3 regions of the Agrobacterium sp. rho-13.3 genome follow, and region 3 is predicted to be linked to each of the others. Evidence: predicted binding sites of a transcription regulator. Region 3 holds the regulator's gene; each other region holds the start of a gene.
What was found. Region 3 encodes LexA, which represses DNA repair genes until DNA is damaged. Its sites were predicted from a motif close to TGTTCNNNNTGTGTTCNG; they were not measured.

Region 1: a site for LexA is predicted at 7,426-7,443, ahead of RMR16_RS24415 (ImuA family protein). Genes of this name have one in related genera too.
Region 2: a site for LexA is predicted at 5,470-5,487, ahead of RMR16_RS01950 (energy-coupling factor ABC transporter ATP-binding protein). Genes of this name have one in related genera too.

What each region holds. Positions count from the first base shown of each region.
Region 1 is NZ_CP192776.1:213,019-223,449, forward strand. It holds gene RMR16_RS24385 (hypothetical protein) at 189-1,346, opposite strand; gene RMR16_RS24390 (S1/P1 nuclease) at 1,356-2,183, opposite strand; gene RMR16_RS24395 (DUF2272 domain-containing protein) at 2,642-3,274, opposite strand; gene RMR16_RS24400 (hypothetical protein) at 3,286-4,152, opposite strand; gene RMR16_RS24405 (hypothetical protein) at 4,416-5,570, opposite strand; gene ligD (non-homologous end-joining DNA ligase) at 6,180-7,232, opposite strand; gene RMR16_RS24415 (ImuA family protein) at 7,504-8,271, shown strand; gene RMR16_RS24420 (Y-family DNA polymerase) at 8,192-9,703, shown strand; gene RMR16_RS24425 (error-prone DNA polymerase) at 9,700-10,431, shown strand, end outside.
Region 2 is NZ_CP192774.1:413,358-423,788, reverse strand. It holds gene RMR16_RS01970 (bifunctional diguanylate cyclase/phosphodiesterase) at 1-1,743, shown strand, start outside; gene aroC (chorismate synthase) at 1,876-2,973, shown strand; gene ribB (3,4-dihydroxy-2-butanone-4-phosphate synthase) at 2,984-4,093, shown strand; gene RMR16_RS01955 (winged helix-turn-helix domain-containing protein) at 4,241-5,434, opposite strand; gene RMR16_RS01950 (energy-coupling factor ABC transporter ATP-binding protein) at 5,547-6,227, shown strand; gene RMR16_RS01945 (energy-coupling factor transporter transmembrane component T family protein) at 6,224-6,844, shown strand; gene RMR16_RS01940 (biotin transporter BioY) at 6,963-7,526, shown strand; gene RMR16_RS01935 (histone deacetylase family protein) at 7,560-8,495, shown strand; gene RMR16_RS01930 (exodeoxyribonuclease VII small subunit) at 8,498-8,752, shown strand; gene RMR16_RS01925 (pirin family protein) at 8,928-9,851, shown strand; gene dxs (1-deoxy-D-xylulose-5-phosphate synthase) at 9,997-10,431, shown strand, end outside.
Region 3 is NZ_CP192774.1:1,064,371-1,074,801, forward strand. It holds gene RMR16_RS05305 (GntR family transcriptional regulator) at 54-758, shown strand; gene RMR16_RS05310 (transporter substrate-binding domain-containing protein) at 770-1,555, shown strand; gene RMR16_RS05315 (amino acid ABC transporter permease) at 1,628-2,299, shown strand; gene RMR16_RS05320 (amino acid ABC transporter permease) at 2,296-2,955, shown strand; gene RMR16_RS05325 (amino acid ABC transporter ATP-binding protein) at 2,933-3,664, shown strand; gene gltA (citrate synthase) at 3,732-5,021, opposite strand; gene RMR16_RS05335 (ComEC/Rec2 family competence protein) at 5,314-7,776, shown strand; gene RMR16_RS05340 (glutathione S-transferase family protein) at 7,814-8,491, opposite strand; gene lexA (transcriptional repressor LexA) at 8,770-9,489, opposite strand; gene kdsA (3-deoxy-8-phosphooctulonate synthase) at 9,727-10,431, shown strand, end outside.

The DNA.
Region 1 (10,431 bases), on a different replicon from region 3:
TAGGGCTTTCTCCGGAGGCTTGTTGCTCGGCGTGAGATCCTGGGTGCCGCCTTTCACCGGCCCTTGGCCTTCGCGCTGCATTTCGCAAACGAGTGGGTCCGAAGCATCCTTACAATCCATCTCGGCCGCGACGAATGTAAAACTGCCAGTCATCGAAAGGAACCCAAGGCTCAGAAATGTGATCCGGATCATTTGCTTGGCCTCGCTGGCTGTGGAGGATCTTTGGCTGTCAGGGCGACCCGCCTGAACCCGAAGGCCACCGGCCGCGCAAAAACCTGATCCATCTTCATGCGCGTAGAGAAGCGCTCGTCATGGCTGACCTGGTTATTTGCGCCGCCGGGCGACGGCGCGGCATTCCCCTGACTCGGTGTGTTTTCGCCTTCAGTCTCTTGCGTGGAGAGGTCGACCTTAAGGCTGTCGCCCCTGTAGCGGTTGATCTCGATCTTTCGCGTCACAAACACCTGTCTGATCAGACTGACGTAAGGCTCGTAGATGTACGTGCCGTTTTTCGTCTCGTTGACCTCTTCGCCGAACGAAACCGCCAGCAGGGCGCGGGCGGTGGTCTCCCGGCAAAGCTTCTTCGGACTTTCCCGGCAGAATGCCAAAAGCAATTCGAGGCCTGCCTGGGCTTGGATCGAATAGGTTTCAGGCGAGGGAATGGATATTTCCTCCGTCTCGCCCGCCTTTCGGCCGAGCGCGACCTGCCACCATGCTGCCTCAGTCTCGACGAAATGCTTGATGCTCAAGCCAGGGAAGGCGGTCAGATAAGGCTCGATCTCACCTCCGGCTGGGGCCGCCATCACGATGGTCTCGGTCAGAACGGGTACCAGTACCTTCGGGTCAGGTGGCGGCGGATTGGTCTGGCGCGCCGCATCGCGAAACTCATACGGCCTTTTTTCGTAGCTTGCCGCCAATGTATCACCGCTGGCGCGCCCGATCTTTATCCCACGCCCTGCAAAGACCACGCTGTTGGGGACCGGCCCGTGTTTCTGACCTGTTTCGGTGAGCTTGAGGGAAAGATAAATGTCACCGACGAACATGTCCTCCTGCGGCGGATAAACCGCCTCAATGCCCAGACGGCCGATCGTGCGGTTCCAAGCCCGTGCGACCTGATCGGTTTCATTCTCTTCAGGACTGCGAAAAGGGTCGATCAGCCAATAAGCTGCCACCGCCACCACGATCGCGGCGATCGTCGGCGTCCAACGAAATAGGGCGGCGCGATCGACCACTGGAACCATCGCGAGGATATCTTCAAGTAAGGTATCCGGCTTCGCCGCCGCTGGCGGATCAGCAGGAGGCTGGGGTGGATTGACGGGCGGCGGCTGAACCAGATCGTTGTTGGGCATCCGATGTCCTCATTTCAACGCCGTGTTGATCGCTGACGTCCGCCGCGCACCGAGCAGGGTAGCCTGCGATCGGGCGAGAATCAGCGTCTGATCCTCATAGGCGCTGTCAAGCTGATAGCGACCAGCGCCGTTGCCAATCAGCGGCGTATAGACGGTGTTTTGTGCCAGCGAAAAACTCTCGGTCAGGCAGAGATTCGGATCAAAGAAGCCGGCTTTCGTCGTATTGGGCGAGGGCAGGGCGGCCTCAGCGAGGTTCGCATTATAAAGAGTGCCGTCAGAACCGAGAAGCGCATTCCAGTGCAGGCGAAGTTTAGTCCCGCTGCCTAACACGGTGACCACATCCTTGTCGTTGCCACCACGGTCGTCGTCAAGTTCTCTTGAAAAGCGCGCTTTGGCATGCAGCGTATGGAGCAGATAACCGATAATATGCAGCATCCACACCAGATCGTAGGATTTCACGTCATCGTCCGCTGCAGAGGACAAAGTTTCCGTGAACTGCCGCAATTGCGTCAGTGCATTCGGCGCGCGGACCGGTGTTTCATCGGCGATGAACGGAATGCCGACATGATGCCAGTAGTCATGCACCAGCTTGTCGCTGTAGCCGGTGTCCTGGCCGGTGATCTTATCTTGCGTATAGGCCGGATCGCGCTTGATGTCGTCGGCAATGCCTGCGTTCCATTGGCCGTATGCCGGATTAGGTATCGTCATGTGATCGATCTTCGACCGCACGGCGGGATCCAAGCGCTGATACGCACAGGCCGCGACCGTCATGTGACCAAGGTCCCACGTAGCCGTCGCCGGTGTGGCGGATGCGGTGAGCGCGGCAACCGCAAGCATGCGAAAAAAACCTTCACAGCCTTACTCCTGAAAGAAATTCTCCGTCATGACTCCGATAACCTCAAGTTGTGCCATTGTCTAGTGACTAGACTACCCGATTACTGGGCCATCTTAAAATGGTTTGTTGATATATTTTGATGAGGAACTAGGGCGTTGTGACCCCACCATCGCCTCTACGTCCACTGGCGAGCGCCGACTTGCAATGACGGGCTGCCGGCCGGCAGTCCTAGTGGTAACACTAGAAGCAATCATATGATGAAACATCCCATCGAGGTTGTCACATCCGAAGAGCGCCGTCGGCGCTGAACACAAGAGGACAAAGAGTGGCTCGGCGCCTTAACCCGCTCACCAAGCTTGGTATGCAACTCGACCGTGCGAACTCTGTCTGCATAGGAATAAAGGAACTACCTCTTGGTGGTCCAAGTTTTAGTCCGCATCCCCCTGGAGACCTGGTCCCCTCACAAGCTGTTTTTCACGACGCCAATCCAGGACTTTCTAGAGTCGATTAGTTTACCGTTCGTGTCTAATTTCCAAGTTGATCGGGTTACGGATCCGCCAGGGTCGTTGTTGCTAACGTTGCCGCCGATTGAGTCACATTGTCCGCTTCCAATTTCGACGACGATGTCAACATGGGAATTGAACATGACCCCCTTCGTCAATGCAGATACCGCTTCCGCGTACGTCTTTGGAACGGACGAGACACTTGAATCCCGGCGAGAGTTCCATATGAGGTCCCCAACCGCAACGCCACTCGCGGCTGGGTCAGTTAACTGAAGCCCGGCATTGGAAGACTTCTGTTTGCGAATCCAGTTGATGTAGACGGAGTGCTTGGCAGACGGCTGGAAGTGTCCGCCTGCATTTGCTTCCTCGAAGCACCAGCTTATGAATGCGCCAGACCACGGCTGCTTCGTCAGTCCATCCCAGGTCGGATGCCCTACGACTTTCCAGTATTCTGTCACTCGGGATCGAAAGCCAGCCTCGTATTCCTCAGCGCCAATCTTCCAGTTGTCGTTCAGTGCTCTGGTCGAGTAACCGAAATAAGCCCATTCGCTGAGGGCGTGATTCACTAGCTCTGTTACAAACGGTGTCATGGTGCCCTCGCTTACTGAAAATCACGATGTTCAGTTGACCACTTTTTGGAGGCAAATCCCGGTTCAGCCTTGAGACCTGCCCTCAAAGTTCTGATCCGCTCGGCGTACTGCTCTTCCCCGATTTCCAGTAGTTTATCGAGCGGTTTCGTGCTCGCCAGAGCGCGTTGCAGGGTCGGAAAGGTGTTGCTGCCGCCGCGTCCGTGATGCAAGATATCGAACGCTACGCAGCATTCTCCTGCGGTCCTGTTGTCAAGGTTCAAGCGCCTGTCGAGACGATCCATATATTGTTGGGCGACGCTAACGCAGTGGTGCACCTGCAGTTGCCTGACCTCTATGTGGTGTGTGGTCCAATGAATTAGCTTGGCCGCCGCGATAATTTCCCGGTCGTCGACAATCTCATCTGCCTGGTTCAAATACTTCTGCAATTTCTGAGTCGAATTGTCGTCCTCAAGCTGTACTTCAGTCATGAGCTCGACCGAGCAGATACGTCGGTTCTCAACAACCAGATTGGGAAAGTATTCCTCCGCTTCTGCTCGCTCCAGCATCGACCTGAGGAATTTTACAAAGTCACCATTTGGAACATGAGCCGCGAACTGAAATGCACCAAAAGTGAATGCGGCGCGGTCGTAAGTGTTCAGTACGATGAAGCTGGAGCGAGATTCCGCTTGCGCTGTTGGAGCCAGGAACTGCGCCCAGAATCCGAATTCTGGATAATTTGTAGGGTCGTATTTGACTTTTGTTATACTGGCATCGTGGTCGTTTTTGAGGCCGACCCTGCCTTGGTAGGACACCTGACGGCCTACGTAGAACTTTGTTCCTCCATTAGCTTTACAATAAAACTCGCGGCCCTCTCTTATGATCGTGAAATCGATAGACACGGCACCCCTCCAATAGAAAGCATTTTTAGGGAAATTATTTCAACTATTCAGGGAGTCAAGTAAGAACGCAACCTTTTATCGGAAATTTTTACTGTTGCCCTACTGCGGCAGTCTTTCTCACCGAGGTCGCTGGGTTTGTCTGAACTGTTTGGGTGGGTTTTCGTCGCTAGCGGCACTCATTTCAGTGACAAGTGGAGAACGGTCATGACCAATTCCTAAACTTGAAAATGGCTTACTTGCAGGCGATTGGTCGCTAACGCCTACTATTCATCTGTTTTCCTGTCTGGCGACCCATCGTACTGCGCATACGCGTCCAGCATCATTTGCGTATAGTCGCTCGTGCTCGAGGTTGTCTCGCCAATACCCGGCCAGTGAAAAGGTATCGTGGACCACATCGATACAAGTTCAATCTCGATTCCCAGTTGCGCTGCTACAATCAAAGCCTGAACCGGCTCTTTGCCCTCCGGCCACAAATCTTCCTCGAGCGCTATGCAGACGTCATTTTCATCATCGACACTAATCAGCGCCTGAAGAGCGCCGAGTCTCTCAGTGATATTTGTGGCGTCGTCAAGCAGAGCGCTTCGGAGTAGAAGAGTGATCTTTTCGCTATTCAGTTCGATTTTGGGTCTGTCATCGACCACACGAAAATCCGGCTCGCCCCTGTCCACGCCGCCGTCAACTTTCACCGGCGGGAGAGACGTCCCATCATCTTCACACCAGAACGCTGTCTCGAATATGTCGAGAGGCGATGCCCCGCACCCCGGGCAATGCCAAAGATTTTTGGCGATTTGGGTGCCGGTGATTTTCCCGTCGCAATGCATGCAAAACCACAGATCTGACTCGTCGCCCCACAGCGGATGGCGGACGATGCCGTTTGAGTCAGGTTTTGTGGACCGGCGGGGCCAATCTGTCGAAATTTCCCCTCGAACCTGGACAGCAAGATCATTCGCCAGACCAAGCGCCTTTTGCAGAAATTCCGGATCAAAGACTGGGCAATGCCTGTCATTTTCAGGCGATGTCTGGACGATCGGTGCGGCGCCAGGGTTTTCGGGAACCTTGATGCTCCACCCGTCTCCTGCCATGATGACGTCGTGGGAAACCACTTGAAGGCGGTATGAATGACCTCCAATTACACCATGTTTGGCCTGTCCGAGGAATTCGAAGCGGCGGGCCATCGCTTCAGCGTTTCCAGTCTGAAAATCTTCCAGCGGAAAGGCTTGTCGAACGAATTCTTCGACACTTGCTATTTGTTCGGGATCGGGTGTCCAATCATTCTTGCTCGCGGAGACGAGTTTTGTCCAATTGGCAAAACCCAGTTTTCCCGCGACTAAATCTAAGGCCTGGACTTGTGTGAGCCCTGTGGCCCGGGCGTATCGTTTTGCAAGATGCTTGATGCTGCTAAGTTTTTTATCGGTCATATCCATATCCTGAAAATGATCCGACCATGTGCCCGCTGATGGCCAGACCATGCCATTTGGCAAGGAATGACACTTATGTGATAAAACGCTGAACTAGCTTTGCGTGGCGGGCACACCGGCCCGCGTATAGGGCCACCCTTTTTATGCCAAGTATGGAGATGACCGTCAAGTCGAGCCGTACTCAAACCCAACGATTTGCAAACGCACGCCGATTACAGAGGGCATTACCAACTCACCTACCTAAGTCACGAGATCAAAGTCGCGTTCACTCTTCTTCCAAACGAAGCACTGGCGGCGCGGCTGAGCTCGGAATGTCTTTTGGTCGATCTGGATCATCAGGCGACGCGGTGTGTGTATGATGAGCGTGCTGATTTTGACGTCAATTCCCGTTTTATAGATGACGCGGATGCCATCTCAACTGTCTAAGCCCTGCGCTCAGTCGTATCTCGGCGTGTTTCTGTCTTGTGATATGGAATATGTTAGCCACGGAGATTTTACATGTTAGCTTTTTGTCCGTGTGGATACTTTGCCTGCTGATAGAATTATTCGCGCTGCCTTAATGGCTGGTCTTGGTATCTTGCGAAACTGAAGTGTCTCAAGAGGATGCTGTCAGCCGAGGCAAAACACGTCGGCATTGTCTTGCCGCTCGCGTAGCCCCTTATATGCCGCATGGCGAAGTTTGCCGTCGCCCGTCCAAGCACGAAACTCTATCTCGGCAATGAGGGTCGGATGCACCCAGACGATATCGGCCTCTCCGACATAGGCCACCGGCGGCTGCTTCTGCTTCCAGCGCAGTTTGTCCAGCATCTTGCGCAGCCTGGTGGCCTCAGTTTGGCTGAACCCTGTCCCGACGCTGCCAACATCGACGATCGTGCCGTCGCGATAAGCGCCCAGCAGCAGTGAGCCAAAGCCGGTCGGCGACGCGCTCGATGGCTCGTAGCCGACGATGAAGAACGCCTCGCTTGCAACGCACTTGACCTTTACCCAGTCGCCCGTCCGACCTGAGCGATACGGCTGGTCGCGGTGTTTGCCGACGATCCCTTCCAGCCCAAGGCGGCAGGCATGTTCGAGCAGGACCGTGGGATCGGCGTCGAGGGTTTCCGATAGCCGGATGGCACCTTCCTGCTCCTTCACCGTGTCCTCAAGCAGATGCCGGCGTGTTCGGTATTCGACGCCCCGCAGATCATGGCCATCGAGGTAAAGCAGGTCGAACGCATAGAGGATGGCATCGGAGGCGCGCGTGCCGGGCTTTTTGCCCGACGCGCCAAGAGACTGCTGCAGCAGCCCGAAATCTGATCGCCCTTCTTGATCGAGGACAACGGCCTCACCATCGATGATCATCGTCGCTGGCCCAAGCGCGCGTGCCGCTTCTTTGATCGCAGGAAACCGGTGTGTCCAGTCATGGCCGCCACGGGTCAGAATTCTCACGCGCTGCGGCTCGATATGGACAGCAAGGCGGTATCCATCCCATTTCACCTCCCAGGACCACTCGGGCCCTTGTGGCGGATGTGCCTTCAGCTGAGCAAGCGTTGGCTCAACACGCTCCGGCATGGGATCGAACAGCAGCTGTGGCTGAGCCGGATTGCGCTTGCGGCGAGGCTTTGAGCGGATCTTTGCTTCGGTATCACGAAGGAGCGGTTTGGATCTCGGAGGCTTAGTCATATTCTCAGTTCAACAGAAAAAGCTTAAGGACATTATGACGATCCGCATATTGTCCCCGCTATCCACCGGGCAGCGCCAAAGGGTCAAAATTTCTTTGTTGCCGCTACGCAACTGATTCTCATGCAGATTCTCAAATTTCTAAAGTTCGGAATAGTCTTCGAACAAATTCGCTGCCTTGACTCTTTTCTCGCGCAGGAACAAAAACAGAACATCTACATTTGCACGACATGATGTCGGCCTGCCAACACGACCTTGAAGGGAGCCGTGAACGATGACTGCTGCCCGCGCCCCAAGGGTGTCAGACGGCGTGATTGCTGATCTGCGTGAGCGTATCGCCTCGCTCGAAACCACCACACTGAAAAAAGCCGGGTGTCTGTCTTTCGGCGTGCCCGAAATGGATGCCGCTCTACCAGGCGGGGGTCTCGCCCACGGCGCGCTTCATGAGTTTGCCGGAGGGGGACCTGGTACTGTCGATGGTGCGGCCGCAGCCCTTTTCGTGGCTGGCATCGCCGCACGCACGAAGGGACCGATCATCTGGTGTCTGACACGACCGGATCTGTTTTTTCCGGCGCTGGCGCAGGTAGGCCTGCACGCCGACCGGGTAATCTTCGTCGAGTCCGACAGGGAAGAGGACGTGCTTGCCAATATGGAGGAGGGGCTTTCTTTCGGAGGTCTCGGCGCCGTCGTCGGTGAGCTCGTCCGCTTACCCATGGTCGGCTCGCGCCGGCTGCAGCTTGCAGCCGAGCGCACAGGCACGATGGCACTGGCTGTTCGCCGTTGGAGGCGGCAGACCGAAGCCAATGATTTCGGGCAGCCGACAGCCTCGACCACCCGGTGGAGGGTGAGCGTGATACCGTCGGATGATCTTCCGGTCCCCGGCGTTGGAAGGCCGCGTTGGTTTGTGGAGTTGATACGCGTGAAAGCGGGTGAGTGTGCTGAGTTTCTCGTGAGGGCGTGTGATGACAAGGGTTGTCTCGATCTATCTACCCGATCTGCCGACCGATCGCATTCGCCGCGACGATCCGTCCATTCCGCCTGAACAGGCGATTGCCGTAATTGCCAGAAGCGGATCGAAACGATGGGTTTCGGCGGCCGATTTGGCTGCAAGAACAGCAGGCGTACATGTCGGTATGCCGGCGGCCAAAGCGCAAGCGTTGTTTCGCGGCCTGATGATGGTCGACGCAGACTTGAGTAAGGATGCCGCTGCGCTGGAGCGGATCACGCTTTGGGCTTTGACACTCTATTCCCCGATCGTTGCTGTCGACGGATTGGATGGGATTGTCATGGATACCGAGGGTGCCGATCACCTGCAGGGTGGTGAACTGCCGATGGTCACGAAGATTGCAAACCAGTTCATGGCAAAAAAGCTGACAGCCCGTGTGGCGGTTGCCGATACTTGGGGTGCTGCCCATGCCTGCGCGCGTGCCATCAGCCGGGAAACCGTTATCGTGCCGATCGGAGAGACCGTGCGAGCCGTTGAAAAACTGCCGATTTCGCTCTTACGTCTGCCGCCGAAGATCGTCAGTGACCTTCACACACTTGGGTTCCAGTCCATTGGAGAGTTGGCCAACACAGCCCGCGCGCCATTGACCCTGCGCTTTGGTCCGGAAATCGGCCGCCGCCTTGATCAGATGTTCGGACGGGCCTCCGAACCGATCGATCCGATCCGGACCGTCGATCTGATCGAGGTCAGCCGCACGTTTGCCGAACCGATCGGTGCTGCCGAGACGATTGACAAATATGTCGCTCGCCTCGTTATCCAATTGATCGACGAGCTTCAGAAAAAGGGGCTTGGTGTAAGACGCGCCGACTTGATCGTCGACAAGGTCGATGGCACCCGGCAGGCGATCCGCGCCGGCACGGTCAAACCGGCTCGCGATGTCGCCTGGCTGACCAAGCTGTTCCGTGATCGAACGGAAAAGATTGAACCGGGGTTCGGCATCGAGAAACTGACACTGGTCGCCGTGATGGCCGAGCCGCTTGAAGAGATGCAGAAAACGTCGGGTCTGGTGAAAGAAGAGGTCACCGACGTCTCACCGCTGATCGATATCTACGGCAACCGCGGCCACAGGGTTTTCCGGGTGGCTCCGGTGGCCTCCGATGTCCCCGAGCGTTCGGTCCAGCGTATCAGCGCGGCTGCCGATCCGGTCGCAGTGTCGTGGGTCGATCACTGGCGACGGCCGGTCAGGTTGCTTGTGCGACCGGAACTGATCGAGGTGATCGCCCTTATGCCGGACCATCCGCCCGTGTCGGTCACCTGGCGCGGCAAGCGCCGCAAGGTGAAACGGGCAGACGGGCCTGAGCGCATATTCGGCGAATGGTGGCAGCGCGACAGCGAAATGGACGCGGTGCGCGATTACTTCGTTGTCGAAGACGAGAGCGGCGAGCGCCTGTGGGTGTTCCGGTCCGGCGATGGCGTCGATCCAGAGACCGGAAACCACCGGTGGTTCGTGCATGGAATATTCGCATGAGATATGCAGAGCTTCAGGTCACGACACAATTCTCCTTTCTACGCGGGGCAAGCTCGGCGCAGGAACTGTTCGAAACCGCCAAAATCCTTGGTATCGATGCTGTTGGAGTCGTTGATCGCAACAGTCTGGCGGGCATCGTTCGAGCGCTGGAGGCGTCGCGCGGGACAGGGGTGAGGCTGGTTGTCGGCTGCCGTCTGGATCTCGCCGATGGCATGTCCGTACTGGTCTATCCCACTGACCGCACCGCTTACTCCCGGCTGACCCGGCTGATCACACTCGGCAAGTCGCGCGGCGGCAAGAACAATTGCGTCCTGCACTGGGATGATGTGATTGCCTATAGCGAAGGCATGATCGGCATACTGGTGCCCGATCTGGCAGACGATATCTGCGCGATGCGCCTGCGAAAAATGGCCGATATATTTGCCGACCGTGCTTATGTTTCGCTATGCCTGCGCCGCCGGCCGAATGACCAGATGCGGCTTCATGAGATTTCCAATCTGGCAACACGGTTCAAGGTGAAGACGGTCGTTACCAACGATGTGATGTTTCATGAACCGGGGAGGCGGCAGTTGCAGGATATTGTCACCTGTATTCGAACCGGAACGACCATTGACGACGTCGGTTTCGAGCGCGAGCGCCATGCCGACCGCTACCTGAAACCACCCGACGAGATGGAGCGGCTATTTCCCCGTTATCCAGAAGCCTTGGCGAGGACCATGGAAATTGTC
Region 2 (10,431 bases), 650 kb from region 3:
TCCGGGCGGTTCAAACTCGCCTTGGAATCCTACAATTGCGGCATTTGGGAAGCCAGCCACGATTATGCCAGCGCCGTCTGGAACGAGCGCATGTGCGAATTGTATGGTGTCCCGCCACAGGCTGAACGACGCGTGACGCTTCAGGACTACCTCAATTGTCTGCACAAGGATGACCGCGAACACGCTCTGGCCGGTCTCACCGACTTTAGCGGCACCGATATAAATCCCGGCCGCACCAGCACGCAACGTATCATATTGCCTGATGGCAGCCTGCGTTATGTCAGGGTTGTCGGCCGTTTTCACACCAAACGCGATGGCTCCAAAAAGGTTGTCGGCATTGCGTTTGATGTGACCGCAGACGTTTTGCTGTCCGATCAATTGAAAACCGCCAAGGACGAGGCGGAAGCGAAAAATACCGAGCTTGAACAGGCCAAGACCCGTATCGAGCACAACGCCCTTCACGATCCCCTCACCGGCCTTGCCAATCGCCGCAAGCTGGATGAGGAACTGGATGCCCTGTCTTTGCCAGCGCACGGAGAGCGGAAACGTTTCGCGATTCTCCATCTTGATCTGGACCGCTTCAAACAAATCAACGATACGCTTGGCCATGCCGCAGGCGATGCCGTGCTTGTTCACGCCGCCGGCATTCTGAATGGCAATGTCAGAGCCGGAGACGTCGTTGCGCGCATCGGCGGTGACGAATTCGTTATTCTCATCAAACATCTGGGCGACAAGGACCATATCAAGTCCATCGCCACGAAAATCATCACGTCATTTGCACAACCCTTTGATTTCGATGGATTTACATGTCGCTGCGGTGTGTCCATCGGTATTGCATTCGGGGAAGTCAGCGCGGCAGATGCCCGCAGAACACTGATCAACGCCGATCTGGCGCTGTATCGTGCCAAGGCGTTGGGCCGTAACAGATACGAGTTCTTCACACAGAACCTTCAGGCCGAAATTGTCAGCCACAAGAGAATTGCAGACGAGATTTTGTCCGGGCTTGAAAACGGCGAATTCGAAGCTTGGTATCAGCCGCAATTTTGCGCGCATTCCCATCACCTCGCAGGGGTGGAAGCACTGGTGCGGTGGCGCCACCCTACCCGTGGCATTCTGACGCCCGACAAGTTCCTCAAAATTGCTGAGGAGTTGAACGTCGTCTCGAAGATCGATCAGATCGTTCTGCAAAACGCGCTGAATGACAAGAAAATCTGGAGCATGAAAGGCATTGATGTGCCGCGTGTTTCGGTCAACGTCTCGATCCGCCGCCTGCATGACGACCACCTGATCGAAAGCCTCAAGGCGCTGTCCATCACCCCCGGTGAAGTCACGTTCGAACTGGTGGAATCGATTTTCCTCGATGAGAACGAAGATATCGCCACCAGCAATATCGAGCGCATCAAGGCGCTGGGCATCGATATTGAAATCGACGATTTCGGTACGGGGCACACCTCGATCATCAGCCTTTTGCGCCTGAAACCTAAGCGGCTGAAGATTGACCGGCAATTGGTCATGCCGATCCTGACCTCACCGCAGGAGCGTTCGCTTGTGCGCTCCATCATCGATATCGCCCATTCGCTGGGCGTGGAAACCATTGCCGAGGGTGTGGAAACGCAGGACCATGCCGTTTTGCTGAAACAAATGGGCTGCGATATGCTTCAGGGCTACGCCTTTGCCAAACCGCTTCCCCCGCATGAATTCGCAGAATTTGCGACCGGAGGGCAATGGCGCAAGGTTTCGTAAAGAAGCTGCGTCCCCGAACCGTTTGCGCAAAAGAAAGGCTTTTGCCTTCCCGGCTTTTTACACTATGAAAAGGCCGCCTGTTTCTAGAAAACGCGTTCCGCTTGCGGAATGCCGCTGCTTCGGTCTGATCATATGTCGCATAATACCTTCGGTCATCTTTTCCGCGTGTCCACCTGGGGCGAAAGCCACGGACCAGCCCTTGGCTGTGTTGTCGATGGGTGCCCACCCGGCATCCGCTTTACACTGGCCGAAGTTCAGGCGTGGATGGACAAACGCAAGCCCGGCCAAAGCCGCTTCGTCACCCAGCGCCGCGAAGATGATATCGTCAAAGTTCTCTCCGGCGTGATGCTGGATGAGGATGGCGAGACGATGATTACGACAGGCACGCCGGTGTCCATGCTGATTGAAAACACCGACCAGCGCTCCAAGGATTACGGCGAAATCGCCAGAAGCTTCCGCCCTGGTCATGCCGATTTTACCTACGACCTGAAATATGGCATCCGCGATTATCGCGGCGGTGGACGCTCCTCTGCCCGCGAAACAGCGGCGCGTGTTGCTGCCGGTGCGCTGGCCCGCAAGGTGGTGCCGAGCCTCAATGTGCGTGGTGCCCTCGTGCAGATCGGCAAACACAAGATCAACCGCGCCAACTGGGATTGGGCGCAGGTCGACCAGAACCCGTTCTTCTGCCCGGATGCGCAGATGGTTCCCGTTTGGGAAGAGTATCTGGATGGTATCCGCAAGGCCGGTTCCTCCATCGGTGCGGTCGTTGAGGTCATCGCAGAAGGTGTTCCCGCCGGCATCGGTGCGCCGATTTACGCCAAGCTCGATCAGGATATCGCCTCCAACCTCATGTCGATCAACGCCGTGAAGGGCGTGGAGATCGGTGAAGGTTTCGCCTCCGCCGAACTGACCGGCGAGGAAAACGCCGACGAAATGCGGATGGGCAATGATGGCACGCCGATTTTCCTGTCCAACCATGCGGGCGGCATTCTGGGGGGCATCGCCACAGGTCAGCCAGTTGTTGCGCGTTTCGCCATCAAGCCCACCTCCTCCATTCTGACGGAACGACAGTCCATCAATGCCGATGGCAAAAATGTCGATGTTCGCACCAAGGGCCGTCACGATCCATGCGTGGGCATTCGCGCCGTGCCGATTGGCGAAGCGATGGTGGCATGTACCGTTGCCGACCATTATCTGAGAGATCGTGGCCAGACCGGCCGTTTGAAATAGGAGCCTGACCATGGCGTATGATCAAAAGCGTGTCGTTGAAGCTATCCGCGCCTTCGAGGCAGGCGAGATCGTTGTCGTCATGGATGATGATGACCGTGAAAACGAAGGCGATCTGATCGTTGCGGCGGTGCATTGCACGCCGGAAAAGATGGCCTTCATCGTGCGCCACACCTCCGGCATCGTGTGTGCGCCCATGCCGCGTGAAGAAGCAAAGCGCCTCAACCTCAACGCCATGGTCGCGGAAAACGACAGCGCCCACACCACCGCGTTTACCGTGTCGGTGGATTTCAAGCACGGCACCACCACCGGCATTTCCGCCAGTGACCGCAACGTGACAGTTCGCAATCTGGCCAATCCCAATGCGGGTGCCGCCGATTTCACGCGTCCCGGCCACATCTTCCCGTTGATTTCGCGTGAGGGCGGCGTGCTGATGCGCTCTGGCCATACGGAAGCCGCGGTCGATCTTTGCAAGCTGGCCGGACTGCCGCTGATCGGCGTCATCAGTGAGCTGGTCAATGATGACGGCACCGTCATGCGCGGACCACAAGTGTCTGCTTTTGCAGATACCCACGGCATGAAGCAGGTGTCTGTTGCTGATCTCATCGCCTATCGTCAGCGCAAGGAAACGCTGGTCCAGCTGGAATCGGAATTCACCATCACCACTCCCTATGGCCCGGCAAAGGCGCACACCTATTCGCTGCCTTGGGATCCGATGCAGCATATGGCGGTGATTTTTGGTGATATTCGCGATGGCGTGGATATTCCCGTGCGCCTGCACCCGGAAAACGTGGCCGACGATATTTTCGGCAACAAACAGCCCGTGCAGCATTACATGCGAAAGATTGCCGAACAGGGACGCGGCGTGATCATTTATCTGCGGGAAGGTTCTGTCGGCGTTGGACAGGTCAGCGACCCCAGCCGCAACCGCAAGAAAACCAGCATCGACGAAGACCACGCGCAGGCCCGCTCCCGCGAACATGAATGGCTGGAAATCGGCCTTGGCGCACAGATTCTCAAGGATCTCGGCATCAGCTCGATCAAGTTGCTAACCTCTCGCGAACGCCACTATGTGGGCCTCGAAGGTTTCGGCATCGAGATTGCTTCGACGGATATCGGGTGATCCTTAGACGCCGTACCCATAAATTTTCCGTCATTCCGGCCTTGAGCCGGAATCCAGCCGCGCGTCTGCGCGGGGAGAAGGCTGTTTTGCGATCAAGGACTTGATCGCACTGGATGCCGGATCGAGTCCGGCATGACGGGCGTGATGTTACCCCTCAAGCCACCCCGCCAGATAACGCACACTCTCCACGCCCGTAAACTTCGCAAGTCGGCTCAACTCCGCATCAAGCTTTTCCAGCCTGCCAGTCGAAGCCCGCACGCCCTTTTCCAGCCAAAGCCGCCTCACATCCAGCGTTCCACCTTTGCGCTCTGCCTTCATATCGATGCGGCCAATCAGCCTGTCGCCCTCCAGAAGCGGGAAGACGTAATAGCCATATTGCCGCTTCGGCTCCGGCACGAACACTTCGATGCGGTAGAAGAAACCAAACAGCCGCTCCGTGCGGGCGCGATTGCGCAGCAGGGGATCGAACGGACTTAAAACCCGGATGCGTTGTGGTGGCGCGGGTTCCGCCGCGGCATCGCCCGTGAACCCTTCAAACGCGTAGGACGGTCGCTCTTTGCCGCCATCGGCTGACATCAGCGAAACCTCGCAAAGCTCATCCCGATGCGCCACGACCCAGTCCCTTGCCTCCTGCGCCGAGACGATGTCGAAAAAGGCTGCGATCTCTCCAGATGTTGCGAAACCCAGCCGGGTCAGCGCCTCACGGCAAGCCCAGTCCACAAAGACATCATGGTGCACGTCCAACGCATGATGTTCAGCAGGAATGACGCGCTCGGCAAGGTCATACACCTTCTGAAAATTGACCCGGCCGGAAATCGCCAGTTTGCCGGTGTGCCACAGATATTCCAGCGCCGTTTTGGAGGGATGCCAGTTCCACCAGCCCCCGGATTGATGATCCTCGGCCTTGGTGTCCCGCGACATCAGCGGCCCGTTTTCGGCAATGCGCCGGTAGGTTTCCTCGAATGCGGCATCGAAACCCTCGCCGTGCCATTTGCGCCAGCGCTCCTGAATGATCGGTTCGCGACGGCGGAAACGATGTTTCCAATAGGGATAGAAGGTCGATGGCAGGATCGACGCGTCATGCGTCCAATGCTCGAACAGCGCCCGGTCTTTTTCGATCAGCTCTGTGAGGTGATGCCGTTTATAGGTCTGATTGCGCGAAAAGATGATCTGGTGATGGGCGCGCTCCACCGTCGCAATACTATCCACCTGCACAAAGCCGATATCCGTGATCAACCTCAACAGGTCCGCCTTGTTCATGGCACGACCTGGCGGCTCGGACAGCCCTTGCCGCGCGAGGAAAATACGTCTTGCTGCTTCATTCGAAATCAGAATCGCCATGGCAAAAGCCTAGGGTTGCGCGCCCGAAAAATCAATGTTCTTTTTTTGTTCTTGATTTTACTTGGCCGTTCATATGTTTATAGAAGCGGCAAGGGATTTTGGGGAATTGGGTTTGGACATAGGTTTTCACGATGCGGGTGTGGCCTTCGAGCGGCGAGTGGCTGTCGAGCCCCTGACGCTTTCGCTCCATGAACGGCGCATCGGCATTATTGGTCTCAACGGGTCCGGCAAGACCACATTTGCGCGGATGATCAACGGGCTGACGAAACCCACCAGCGGTCGCGTGACCGTCAACGGGCTGGATACGGTCACGGATGGTCCGTCGGTCTTAAAAGATGTCGGTTTTGTTTTCCAGAACCCGCAAAATCAGATCATCCTGCCGATTATCCGCGATGACATCGCGTTCGGCCTGAAAAATCGTGGCGTGGACAAGTCTTCGGTCGAGGCCGCAGTCGAAGCAACATTGCAACGCTTCGGCATAGAACATCTGGCCAAGCGCCGCGCGCACGAGATTTCCGGTGGTGAATTGCAACTTGCGGCACTTGCCGCACTCACCATCACTGGCCCGAAAATCCTCATCATGGATGAGCCGACCAATCAGCTTGACCTCAAAAACCGGGCGCTGGTGGAAAAGACCATGGCTGGGCTTGAGCAGGATTTGTTCGTCATCACCCACGATCTGCCACTGCTGGAGAGCTTTGATCGTGTGCTTGTGTTCCATCAGGGCAGGCTCAGCGCAGATGCCTCTCCCTCGGAAGCCATCCGCCTCTATCGGGAGCTGGCGCTGACATGAGAAGCCTGCACGTCGAAGGCACCGGCTGGCTCTACAGGCTGTCGCCGCGCATCAAGCTCATTGCCCTTGCTGCCTTCAGCATCGGCTTGTTTCTGACGCGCGACCCGCTGTTGTTGGTCGCAGGCCTGTGCCTTGCCCTCTTCGTTCTGTCGCAAGCACATCTGGGCTGGCGCGAAACGATTTTGCGATTACGTCCGGTTTTTCTCACCATCATCGTCATCGCGCTGTTTAGTTTCCTGCTGATTTCCGCACTTGATGCGACGATTGCCCTGCTGCGTCTCTCGGCCCTGACCCTTTTGGCAACGGCGATCACCGCCAGCGTCAGCATTTCGCAGTTCATGGACGAGATCACCTTTGCGTTGCGTCCGCTGGAGAAAATCGGCTTGGCGAAAGCCGCCGATGTCGGGCTTGCAGTTGGCCTCGTCATTCGCTTTGTGCCGGAGGTGGTCAATCGCTACGAGACGTTGCGCGATGCCCACCGCGCACGCGGTATAGAGGCAAAGCTGCACACAATTCTGGTGCCGCTGATTATAATGACGTTGAAGGACGCCGATGCGATTGCCGATGCCATTGACGCGCGCGGTTTCAGAGGCCAAACCTCGTTTTCAGATATTTAAAGCCAATTGCGTGCAAGGATTGACGCAACACGCTTTAAATCTTTGTTGTTGCGCATGTCGTTTCGCAAAACCGCAGCGTAGTTTTGCGCGACATGCTTGAGAGGGGAGCATAAGACCCATGAAGACACGTGACCTCGTTTTGATCGCGCTATTTTCAGCCATCATCATTGCGCTTGGCCTGTTGCCACCTATTCCGCTCGGTTTCATTCCGGTGCCCATCACCGCGCAATCGCTCGGCGTCATGCTGGCCGGTGTGGTGCTGGGTGCAAAGCGTGGAACGCTGGCTGTTCTGCTCACCATCCTCATTGCCGCCATCGGCCTGCCGGTTCTTTCCGGTGGTCGCGGCGGTCTATCCATTTTTTATACGCCAACAACCGGTTATCTGATCGGCTGGATCGCCGCTGCATTCGTCACTGGTTATCTTTCCGAGCGTCTGGTCAACCGTGATCAGACGGCGTTGGTGCAAGGCGTCGGCTTCTTTCTGGCCAGCGTCATCGGTGGCGTTGCCGTGCTGTATGCTTTTGGCATCACCTATCTCGGCTTTGCGGCTGGCATTGGTTTTACCAAGGCATTCATCGGCTCCATGGCCTTTATTCCAGGCGACGTGTTAAAAGCCGTGCTTGCAGCCTTGGCTGGTCGTGCCGTGATGGCTGGATATCCACTGCTGCCGCAGCGCGCCTGACACGGCCGTCAAAATTGTTCAGGAGTAATGGCTATGGCTACACGGCTTTACGAGCACCCGATATTCCTTGAACACATTACGCCAGCGGGGCACCCGGAGCGCCCCGACCGGCTGCGCTCACTCAACATTGCGCTGGAACATCCGAATTTCGAGCGGCTGGAGCGGAAGGAAGCACCTCAGGCCAATGAAGATGCGGTGTTGCTGGCACACCCTGAAAGCCACCTGATTTCGGTCATGCGCCAAATCCCGGAAGAGGACGGCGAGATCAACCGCATCGAGGCGGACACCTACGCCTCCTCCAAAAGCCTGCAAGCGGCGCTCACCGGCATCGGCGCTGCCATGGCGGCGGTGGACGATGTTTTTAGTGGCGCCGCAGACAATGTTTTCGTGGCCAGCCGCCCGCCCGGCCACCATGCGGAAACTGAAAAGGCCATGGGCTTTTGCTTTTTCAACAATGCCGCCATTGCTGCCCGCCATGCGCAAAAGACCTATGGCGCAGAGCGCGTGGCCATTGTGGATTGGGATGTGCACCACGGCAATGGCACGCAGGATATTGTCTGGAACGACCCATCCGTGCTGTTCTGCTCCACCCACCAGATGCCGCTTTATCCGTGGAGTGGCGATAAAAACGAGACCGGCATCAAGAACAATGTGGTCAATGCGCCGCTTTCGCCCAACACCGGCAGCGACCATTTCCGCGAGGCATTCAAATCCCGCGTGTTGCCAGCGCTTGCCGACTTTTCGCCGGACCTCATCATCATCTCGGCGGGTTTTGATGCCCACCACCGCGATCCGCTGGCACAGATCAATCTGGTGGGTGAGGATTTCGATTGGGCGACCGGGCGAATTCTGGAGATGGCCGACAAATATGCCTCCAACCGGGTCGTCAGCCTGCTTGAAGGTGGTTATGATCTGGAAGGGCTGGCGGAATCGGCGGCCATGCATATTTTGAGAATGATGAAGGGTTGAACATGACGGAAAATGCCAACACAGCCGATGTCAGCGGTTATTCTTTCGAAAAGGCTGTCGCCGAGCTGGAAAGCATTGTCGCCCGTCTGGAACGTGGCGACGTGGCGCTGGACGAATCCATCGCCATTTACGAGCGCGGCGAAGCCCTGAAGAAACATTGCGAAACCCTGCTGACGGCTGCTGAAAAGCGCATCGAAAAAATCCGGCTGGACCGCACGGGCAAACCACAGGGGGTGGAGCCGCTGGACGGCGAATAAGGCTTGTAAGCCTTTCCTCCGTCATGCTCGGGCCTGTCCCTCGGGAAAGAACAGAGGATGATGTCGAGAGGACATCTGGACGTGTTGGACGATCTTGAACAGACCGTTCGATATCGAGGTCTCGCACCCATGGCGGATCGTGGTAATCTAGGCCAAATCGCGCAGGAGATTTGCCATGTCATTTTTTCCCGGAAACGACCCCGCTGCGGGTGATGCCTTTGCCTGTGACGCCATTGAAAATCTGATTATTCCGCGATCCAGCGATATTGGCGGCTTTGCCGTGCGCCGGGCACTGCCAACGCGGGAGCGGCGGCTGGTGGGGCCGTTTATCTTTTTTGATCGGATGGGGCCGGCCATTTTGAAAGCGGGCGAAGCGCTGGATGTGAAGCCGCATCCGCATATCGGGCTTTCGACGGTCACCTATCTGTTCGATGGCGAAATCAAACATCGCGATAGCCTCGGCACCGAACTCGTCATCCGCCCCGGCGATATCAATCTGATGACAGCGGGGCGTGGCATCGTGCATTCGGAACGCACACCGGAAAATCTGCGCGGCCATCCACTGTCCATGTCCGGCCTGCAGACTTGGTTGGCGCTGCCCGACAACAAGGAAGAAATCGCCCCCGATTTTGACCACACGGCCCGTGAAGCGCTGCCATTGATCGATGCCGTCGGCGCAACGGGACGCGTCGTGATCGGCGCCTTTGCAGGTTATAAATCCCCCGTCAAAACCTTCACCGATACGCTCTATGTCGATCTGACGCTGCAAGCCGGGGTGAAGGTGCCGTTGTCCACCGATCACGAGGAACGGGCGATCTACATTTTGTCCGGCTCGCTGGATGTGGCCGGAGACGTTTTTGCTGCCGATCAATTGATCGTGTTTCGTGCGGGCGATGACATTACGCTGAAGGGTGGCCTCAGCGGTTGCCACATCATGATTTTCGGCGGTGCGGCGGTGAATTCCAAACGCTATATCTGGTGGAACTTTGTTTCGTCATCAAAAGAGCGCATAGAAAAAGCCAAGGACGAGTGGAGAACCGGGCGCTTCGACATCGTCCCGGGGGATGAGGAAGAGTTTGTCCCTTTGCCGCAGGGTTGAAATTCGTTAAAACGAATAGAGGCTGCTATCAGCTATGGTTTGGAGCAAGTATGAGACATAGGTGATAGCAGCCTCTTTATCTTGCCGAAGGCTCGATGATCCACCATCTAGTCGGTGTAAGCACTATTAGAAGAAAGCCGAACGATTGACCGGAATGCCAAAGACACCGTTGCTTGACCGGGTAAATTTCCCATCCGACCTCAAGGCAATCGAAGATCGCGACCTGCCGCAACTGGCACGGGAACTGCGCGATGAGATGATCGATGCTGTGTCTACGACCGGCGGGCATCTGGGTGCTGGTCTCGGCGTTGTGGAACTGACGATTGCTATCCACAAGGTTTTCAACACGCCGGACGATCGGTTGATCTTCGACGTTGGCCACCAGTGCTACCCACACAAAATTCTGACGGGTCGCCGGGAGCGCATTCGCACGCTGCGGCAGGAAGGTGGCCTTTCCGGCTTCACCCGCCGTGCAGAAAGCGAATATGACGATTTTGGCGCGGGGCATTCCTCCACCTCGATTTCCGCCGGTCTCGGCATGGCTGTTGCTGCCGAGCTTGATGGCAGCGACCGCAAGGTG
Region 3 (10,431 bases):
GCGCAGATCGTTGAGTTTTCAAATTTGGCACGCCTCTTGCTTTTTACTCTTGTATGCAAGCAAGACATACATCAAACACCGATCAAACCGCTATAGAATCCGCCATCGTTTCCGGCATTCTCTGCGCGCGAATACGCCCCGGTACGCGGTTGGGTGAAAGCCAGCTCGCCGAACTGTACGGCGTTTCCCGCACCAAAATCCGCGAGGTCATGATGCGCCTTGTCACGCGGGGTGTCGTGATTGTCAGCCCACGCAAGGGCTGGTTTGTCGTCGAGCCATCGGCGGAAGAAGCGGTAAAGGTCTACCAGGCGCGCCGCGTTATTGAATGTGGCCTTCTGCGCAACATGACGGCGCTTCCCGCACATGGCCGCCAAATCCTTCTGGATCATCTCAATGAGGAAAAAGAGGCGATGGCTGCGGCAGATCGCCAGCGATTGACCTGCCTCATGGGCGATTTTCATATTCGCATTGCTGAAATTGCCGGAAACGACATCATCATCGCGCTGCTGCGTGATCTGACAGCCCGGACCATTCTGATTTCGATGCTGTATCAATCCGATTTCCATGCGGCTCAGTCGCATGATGGGCATTGCCGCATCTTTGAAGCGATGGATGCCGGTAACTTTATGAAGGCGGCAGAACTCGCCCTCACACATCTCGATGAGGTGGAAACCGGCCTTGATCTCACTCGCCGCCGCGATCCCCTTTCGGACCTTCGCAGTTCACTTTCACTTCCACCCCTTTATGCAACTTTATAGGAGAGTTTTAGATGTTGAACAGACGCGCATTATTCGCAGCCATCGCTATTGTCGCCACCAGCAGTTTTGCCGCACCGTCTTTTGCGGATGCATTGAGCGACATCTCTACGCGGGGCACCATTCGTATCGCCGTCCCGCAGGATTTTCCGCCATTCGGTAGCGTTGGAACGGACATGGCACCGCAGGGCTACGATATCGACGTGGCCAATCTGATTGCTACGAAACTGGGTGTGAAGGTTGAACTCGTGCCGGTGACCAGCGCCAACCGCGTCCCTTATCTTCAGACGAACAAGGTCGATCTGGTTATTTCCAGCCTTGGTAAAAACCCAGATCGCGAAAAGGTCATCGACTTTTCCGTTGCCTATGCGCCATTCTTCAACGGTGTCTTTGCGCCAAACGCCGTGAAAATCGAAAAAGCCGAAGACCTCGCAGGAAAGACGATTGGCGTTACACGCGGCGCTGTGGAAGATCTGGAGCTGACGAAAATCGCGCCATCCGACGCGACGATCAAGCGTTATGAAGACAATAACGGCACCATCTCCGCATTCCTCTCCGGCCAGGTCGAAACCGTTGCGACAGGCAACGTGGTCGCCGCCGCCATTCTGGAGCGAAACCCACCAAAACGGCCTGAGCTGAAGTTCCTCATCAAAAACTCGCCTTGCTACATCGGTCTGAACAAGGACCAGCCCGCATTGCTGGAAAAGGTAAACGCCGTCATTACCGCAGCAAAGGCCGATGGCAGCCTGAATGCAATCGCGACGAAGTGGTTGAAGACCGACCTTCCAAAAGAACTGTAAGACCGATCCAGAGCTAGCGCCCCGTTATTGCGCGGGGCGCGATTTCTGAAGTGAGATCGAAAGGAACCATCGGTGAATTATACATTCGAGTTTGGGTGGCTTCTCGAATATTACCCGGCAATCGTCAAAGGCGTGTTGATTACGCTTCAGTTGATTGCAATTGGCGGTGTGCTTGGCATCACCTTGGGTATTTTCTGCGCGTGGGTCCGCGCATTGGGGCCAAAATGGCTGAGGCCAGTGGTCGCCACGTATGTGGAGATGATCCGCAATACGCCGTTTCTGATCCAGCTATTTTTCATCTTTTTCGGTCTGCCTTCGCTTGGAGTGCAACTGAATGAATTAACCGCTGCAAATATCGCCATGGTCATCAATCTGGGCGCTTACAGCTGCGAAATCATTCGGGCCGGCATTCAGGCAACGCCGAAGGGGCAGTTCGAGGCGGGCGCAAGCCTTGCGATGACGCGGTTTGAAACATTTCGACATGTCGTGTTGGTGCCATCGCTTCAACGCATCTGGCCTGCGCTGTCATCGCAGGTGGTCATCGTCATGCTCGGCTCGTCGGTTGTGTCACAAATTGCCGCCGAAGACCTGACCTTTGCCGCCAATTTCATTCAGTCCCGCACGTTCCGCGCCTTTGAAGCCTACATGGTGTCAACCGTGATTTATCTCGTGCTCGCCATCATGCTGCGGCAGATCCTGGTGGTCATCGGCGGGTTCATTTTCCCAAAAAGGAGCGCCCGATGATCGAGTTTTCTACATGGGATATTCTGCGAAACCTTTTGCTCGCGGCGCGCTGGACGGTGCTGCTTTCGCTGGTGTCGTTCATCGGCGGTGCGGCTGTTGCACTCGTGCTGCTCTTCATGCGGATTTCCAAGAGGAAATCGCTGCGTATAACCGCTAAATATTACATAGAACTGTTTCAGGGCACGCCGCTTTTGATGCAGCTTTTTATCGCATTTTTCGGGCTTGGCCTTCTGGGCATCGATGTTCCCGCCTGGCTGGCAGCCGGACTAACGTTGATCCTTTGGGCAGCTTCGTTCCTTGCGGAAATCTGGCGCGGTTGCGTGGATGCCGTTTCAAAAGGACAATGGGAGGCATCCGCCAGCCTTGCCATGGGTCGGTTCCAGCAAATGCGCTACGTCATCATGCCACAGGCCATGCGCGTTGCCGTGCCGCCCACCGTTGGTTTTGCCGTGCAGGTCATCAAGGGAACGGCCGTGACGTCGATCATCGGCTTTGTGGAGCTTTCCAAAGCGGGCACTGTCGTCACCAACGCCACCTTCCAGCCTTTCACCGTCTACGGCCTTGTGGCCCTCATTTATTTCGCGCTGTGCTGGCCTTTGTCGAAGAGCAGCCAGATTCTCGAAAGGAAGCTTAATGTCGCTCATCGAAATCACTGAAGTCCGCAAAAGCTACGGCACGAATGAGGTTCTGAAAGGCATCAATCTGGATGTCGAACCGGGTGAAGTCATCGCAATTATCGGCAAGAGCGGTTCGGGAAAATCAACGCTGCTGCGGTGTATCAACGGGCTGGAAACGATCTCATCCGGTGCGATATCGGTTGCTGGCGCGCAGTTTATCGAGGATGATCTTCACCTGAAAGCGCTGCGCCTGAAAGTTGGGATGATCTTTCAGCAATTCAATCTGTTCCCGCATCTCACCGTGGGCGGCAATGTCATACTGTCGCAAACCGTGGTCAAGAAGACGCCAAAGCAGGACGCAGAAGTGCTGGCGCGCAAGATGCTGGAACGTGTGGGGCTGGCTCACAAATTCGATGCCTATCCCGACGAGTTATCCGGCGGGCAGCAGCAGCGTGTGGCCATTGCAAGGGCGTTGGCCATGCAGCCAACCGCTTTGCTGTGCGATGAAATCACATCTGCATTGGACCCGGAACTCGTGTCCGAAGTTCTGGCCGTGGTGCGGGAACTGGCGTCCGAAGGAATGACGCTGATTATGGTCACGCACGAAATGAGATTTGCCCGTGACGTATGCTCGCGCGTGGTTTTTATGCACGAAGGGAAAGTGCATGAAATCGGTCCACCGGATGAGGTTTTCTCCGCGCCAAAAACCCCGGAACTTAAACAGTTTCTGGGAATGACCGCTCACTGATGACAGTCAAATAAAAAGGCCGAGGGATGAACAATCCCTCGGCCTTTTGTCGTTCACGAGATCAAGCTTAGCGCTTGGAAACCGGCACGTAGTCGCGCTTCGGTGCACCAGTGTAAAGCTGGCGCGGACGACCGATGCGCTGCTGTGGGTCTTCGATCATTTCGTTCCACTGTGCGATCCAGCCGACGGTGCGGGCGAGAGCGAAGAGAACGGTGAACATGGTTGTTGGGAAGCCGAGCGCCTTCAGCGTGATGCCAGAGTAGAAATCGACGTTCGGGTACAGCTTCTTTTCAACGAAATAAGGATCGGAAAGAGCGATCTTTTCCAGTTCCAGAGCAACCTGCATGATTGGATCGTCGGAGTTGCCGGTGGCTTCCAGCACTTCGTACATCGTCTTCTGCATGATCTTGGCGCGTGGATCGTAGTTCTTGTAAACGCGGTGACCAAAGCCCATCAGACGGAACGGATCGTTCTTGTCCTTGGCGCGGGCGATGTATTCTGGAATGCGATCAACAGAGCCGATTTCGTTCAGCATGTTGAGAGCTGCTTCGTTTGCACCGCCATGGGCAGGGCCCCAGAGGCAGGCAATACCAGCGGCAATACATGCGAACGGGTTTGCACCCGAAGAGCCTGCAAGACGAACGGTCGACGTGGATGCGTTCTGCTCATGGTCAGCGTGCAGGATGAAGATGCGGTCCATGGCGCGGGCCAGAACCGGGTTCACCTTGTAATCTTCGCATGGCACGGCAAAGCACATGTTCAGGAAGTTGGCGGCGTAATCAAGATCGTTCTTTGGATAAACGAAGGGCTGACCGATGTGGTACTTGTACGCCATCGCCGCAATTGTCGGCATCTTTGCGATCATACGCAGCGATGCGACCATGCGCTGGTGCGGATCGGTGATGTCTGTGGAGTCGTGATAGAACGCAGATAGCGCGCCGACCGTGCCGCACATGACAGCCATTGGGTGGGCGTCACGACGATAGCCGGTAAAGAAGCGGCTCATCTGCTCATGCACCATGGTGTGGCGCGTTACGCGGGTGTCGAAGTCCTTCTTCTGTGCCGTCGTTGGCAGTTCGCCGTACAGCAGCAGATAGCAGGTCTCAAGGAAGTCGCCCTGTTCGGCCAGCTGCTCGATAGGATAACCGCGGTGCAGAAGAATGCCTTCGTCGCCATCGATGTATGTGATTTTGGATTCGCAAGAGGCCGTGGACGTAAAGCCCGGATCGTATGTGAAGGAGCCGGTATGCTTATACAGCGTGCCGATATCGACGACCTTCGGTCCGATCGTGCCTTCTTTTACAGGAAGATCGACTGTTTTATCGCCGAGAGTCACTGTAGCGCTAGTTTCCGTCATACCAAACCTCCGAAATATCCAGGCGATGCGGGGTGGCGCATCGGCCATTTAAGCGTCAGCGATTTAGCTATATGATCCGCGCGATAAAGCCAAGCTATCCAAAAGGCAAATTGTGCATTGCGACACGGCAATATCCCGATTTGACGCATTTCTACGGCCCCGTGTTTCATTCTAGGTCAATGCTTCCTTAATCGCGCAGATGGTTGCAATCTTCCTTTCATGGTTGCAAGTTACGCTGCTGTGGCAGGGGCGCCGGTATTTGAACGTTCAGGGAAAAAAAGAATATTTCCGCTTGATCGAAACGAGTGCCGCTGCGCAGGCGGAACTCGACGACCTGCTGTTGCCTATCCACACGTCACGCGGCGCACTTGCCGTCAATGATGTGGACGCTGATCCATCACCGCAAACCCGTATTACGCGGCTGAAACGATGGTTTGAAAGTTGCGTTGCGGAAGAAGATTCTTACCGGCAGGGTTTTCTTTTTATTCCCGTCTTCATCGCGGCTGGTGTGGCCCTGTGGTTTTACCTGGGTGAAACGCCTTCCCAATTGGCACTGCTTTGCGTTGCTTTATGCGTCGCCACCGCAGCCATAGCTCTTCATGATCGTCCCGGCTCTCCATCCGCTGTTTTGAAAGCATCGGCTCTTCTTTTGGTTGGAATGCTGCTTGCGGATTGGGAAACGAGACGTGCGGGCACCGTCATTCTCGATACGTCCGTCACGACAACGATTATTGGCAAAGTCGAGCGCCGGGAACTCGATGCGCGAGGATACTGGCGATATATCGTGGCGTTGACGTCCACATCAGACCCCAAAATCTCAAGGGCGCCGCAGCAGATTTCCGTTTTGTCCAGAAGCCGGCACGAGCCGATTGCCATTGGCGAGACCATCACCGGCAAAGCCAGGCTTTCGCCCCCTTCCGGTCCTGCATTGCCAAGACTGAATGATTTTGCCTTTGGATCATTTTTCAACGGAACGGGTGCGACCGGATTTTTTTACAGCGCACCGAAACCACTGCCTTCAAGCTCGGAAACCGTGGATGCAAAAACACTGTTACAGACAGTCGATGCTTTGCTGTACCGGCTGCGCAGCGGCATAGCGGAACGCATTCGGGGTTTGATCGGCGGGGATGCGGGTGCCTTTGCCGCCTCTATTGTCACCGATGAGAGACGTGCGATTTCTGGTGAGACGATGGAGGCGTTGCGCGTTTCCGGACTGGCCCACATCGTCGCCATTTCCGGGTTGAACATGGCGCTGGCCTCTGGGATTTTTTTCGTCGGAATGCGCACGATTTTTAGTCTGTTTCCCGGCTTTTCCCAACGCTGGCCCGTCAAGAAAATATCGGCTTTCGCCGCGCTGCTCATGACGCTGGCATACTACCTCATTTCCGGTTTCGCGGTGTCTGCTGAACGGGCATGGCTGATGATGTCGATCATGCTCATCGCCGTTCTGGTCGACAGGCCATCGATCAGCCTGCGCAATGTCGCGCTATCGGCAATCGTCATCGTCATTTTGTCTCCGCATGAGGTGATGGGACCGAGTTTTCAGATGTCATTTGCGGCAACGCTTGCGCTTGTTTCAGGATATGCATTCTGGAGCAGATGGCGGAGTGAGCGCGACAGACTTGTCATCGCAACGCCCCCTTGGTGGTTGTCGGTTGCTTTCAAGTTTGGCACCATTATTGGCGGTGTCGTCATCACGTCCCTGATCGGTGGCATTTCGACCGCGATCTACTCTATAGAGCATTTTCATCGCATCACCGCCTTTGGGCTGGCCGCCAACCTTGCCGCCATGCCAGTCATGTCACTGATCGTCATGCCTTTTGCTTTGGTCGGAATGTTGCTGATGCCGTTTGGGCTGGACGCTCCGTTCATCAAAGTCATGGGTTACGGCATGGCCGTTGTCATCGATATTGCCAAAACCGTTTCGAGTTGGGGTGGCGACACCACAATCGGTCGCCAGAATGGCTGGTTTCTCGCCGTTTCGACCACAGGATTTCTGCTGGTAGCGCTGTTGCGAACACGACTTGCCTTCATAGGCTTGCCGTTTATTGCTGCCGGATTCGTAATGTTGCTCACGGAGCAATGGCGCAGCAAACCGGACCTGCTGATCTATGAAGACACGTCGCTTGTCGCGCTGTTATCGACAGATGCCGTTGCATCGACAAAGCCGCGTGCCTCCGGTTTCATATACGATCAATGGGCGAGGGCACTGCCTTTGCCGGATCGTCACAGGCCACCTGAAATGCTCAAGGTAAAAAAGTCACCCGCCGGTGACGATACCGACAGTGAGGCGGACAACGATGGGACACGGTCATTTGGCATGAGTGAAGCCGAGAGAGCGAAACACAAAAAAGAAATGCTGGCCGCTCTATCCAAACCGGATGTTTTCACCTGTCGCAAAGACATGTGGTGCATTGCACGGTCCGCAAAAGGAGCAACCGTCGCCGTCATTACCGATACGGCTCTGACTGGAGTGGCTTGCGACATCGCCGATATTGTGGTGATGGCGCGCAGAACACCGTTTGACACATGCAGGTCAGGGGCGATCCTCATTAGCCGGGATACATTGCGGCGAACAGGTTCCATGGAAATCTGGCTTGGTGAGAAAGGCCAACCCGTTCTTCAAGCGACCGCGGCGATGTATGGCTCAGATCGCCCCTGGACCATGCACCGTAGCTATAATTGGCGCCGTGAGAGTTTCGATACGGCAATACCAGTTCACATCGAAAAGCTTCTATCTCTCACACCGCGATGATGTTGTGGTGCCAACGAAGACAAACTGGCTCCTGGCACTATTTCCCGCGCAGATCCTCTGTCCACTCTCCGGCAGCTTTTGCCTCGGCCTCATGCTCCGGGTCACGCCATGTCTCCTGCAAGGCTGCGTCTTGCCATTCCTGCATTGCGGTTAAGGACAGGATATTGGTTTTGTAATGCTCTGAGGCGGCAGACAGTGGCGTTCCGTAGGTCTGAAAGCGAAAAACCACCGGGCAGAAAAACGCGTCCACGGCTGTGAACTGCTCACCGGCCAAAAACGGTCCGCCGAACAATTCCAGACCTTGCTGCCAAAGCGCGTCGACACGCGAAATGTCTTTCTGCAAGCTTTGACTCATTGCGGCTGGACGGATGCGAAGACCAACACTCATGGGGTGATCGTTACGCAATGCCTGAAAGCCGGAATGCATTTCGGCAGCAGCAGAACGAGACCATGCACGCGCTTTCGCATTGTCCGACCAGACGCCCTTATGCCGCTCTGCCAGATACTCGATGATCGACAGCGAATCCCATACCGTCAAATCACTCTGGACAAGGCAAGGAACTCTTGCCGTTGGTGAAAATGTCGAGAAGTCATGGTTCGAACTGCCAAACGGCATCAGCTTTTCGTTGAACGGAATATCGAGCGTCCGCAGTAATACCCAAGGCCGTAATGACCAGGAGGAGTAGTTTTTGTTGGCGATATAAAGGTCGTACACGTCAATTCCCTCGGTTGCACCACTGTACTAGCGCAGGAAAACTCAATGACACATGCATTCCGCCTAATGGCTCGCTTGAAATTATTTGATGTTTGAAGGTTTCACGCTTTCAAAACAAAACGTCAGAAAAACACGCCACTTTTTTCACGTGCCGCACTCACAAACCAAAAGCATTGCGGTAAATTCGTGAGCCAGCTAACGAATATCTTTCACCCAATCAAATGCGAATGAAAATCTTCGCTAAAACTGCTGGAAAAGCAGCAAAAACGTCAAATCACTTAGTGATAGCGACGGATAAGACCCACCAGCTTACCTTGAATCTTCACCCGGTCAGGTCCAAAAATCCGGGTTTCATATGCAGGGTTTGCCGCTTCAAGCGCGATCGATGCACCTTTGCGGCGGAAGCGCTTGAGGGTTGCTTCTTCGTCATCGACGAGGGCTACGACAATATCACCCGGATTGGCTGTGCTTCCGTCGCGAATAATGACCGTATCGCCGTCGAAAATACCGGCTTCGATCATCGAATCGCCTTTAACTTCAAGCGCATAATGCTCACCCGAACCCAGCATATCCATCGGAACGACGACATCGTGGGTGTTGTTCTGGATGGCGGAAATCGGTACGCCCGCCGCGATACGGCCCATAACAGGGACGCTGACGGCGTTCAAAACACTATCATTCGAGGGCTTCGGAGGCGCAGGCTCGACTGCCTTCGGTTTACCAAGGCTGCCTTCAATCACGCTTGGGGAAAACCCGCGCTGTGGCTTGATGCTCGGTGAATAAGCCTCGGGCAATTTGATGACTTCCAGCGCGCGAGCGCGATTCGGTAGCCGGCGAATAAACCCGCGCTCTTCAAGGGCTGTAATCAGCCGATGAATGCCGGACTTCGACGCAAGATCGAGTGCATCCTTCATTTCATCAAAAGAAGGCGGTACACCGGACTCCTTCATTCGCTCGTGAATGAAAAGAAGCAATTCCTGCTGTTTGCGCGTGAGCATGAAGAAGCACCCTTGGGATTCGAGGCGAAGATTCGCGAAACAAATACAGAACGAACACTATATGTTCCATATGTGTTCTGCAATCCCTTAAAATTCGGTGAAGTATGGATCGGCGCCCCGTTGACGAGTAACTTGCTGGCACCATGGCTTGCTGCTAAGTGCGTTGCCAGTCTGAGATAAGGGGCCGATTATTGGCTTGCGCCTGTAATAATACCCGTTTGCTTCCGAGGAAAGACGATGAGTGTGACGAATAATCTGAAAGTGGTTGCGGGCGAGGGTGCCGGTGCTGTGTCTTTCTCCAATGCCGAGCGCTTCACATTGATAGCCGGGCCATGCCAGATGGAAAGCCGTGATCATGCTTTCATGATTGCCGAAACACTGGCGGAACTGTGCGGCAAGCTGGGTATCGGGCTGGTCTATAAGTCCTCTTTCGATAAAGCGAATCGCACCTCTCTTTCCGGTCAGCGCGGCATTGGCATCGATAAGGCGCTCGACGTTTTTGCTGAATTGAAGACGCAGTTCGGCTTTCCGGTTTTGACGGATATTCACACGGAAGAGCAATGCGCCGCCGTTGCGCCGGTTGTCGATGTTCTGCAAATCCCTGCGTTCCTCAGTCGCCAGACGGACCTTCTGGTTGCGGCAGCGAAGACAGGACGTGTCATCAATGTCAAAAAAGGCCAGTTTCTAGCGCCTTGGGATATGAAGAACGTGCTGGCCAAGCTGAACGATAGCGGCAACCCGAATGTGCTGCTGTGCGAACGCGGCGCATCGTTCGGCTACAATACACTCGTTTCGGATATGCGTTCCTTGCCGATCATGGCATCGCTCGGCGCGCCTGTTGTTTTCGATGCGACTCACTCCGTGCAGCAGCCCGGCGGGCAGGGCGGCTCCAGCGGTGGACAGCGGGAATTCGTGGAAACGCTTTCGCGTGCCGCTATCGCT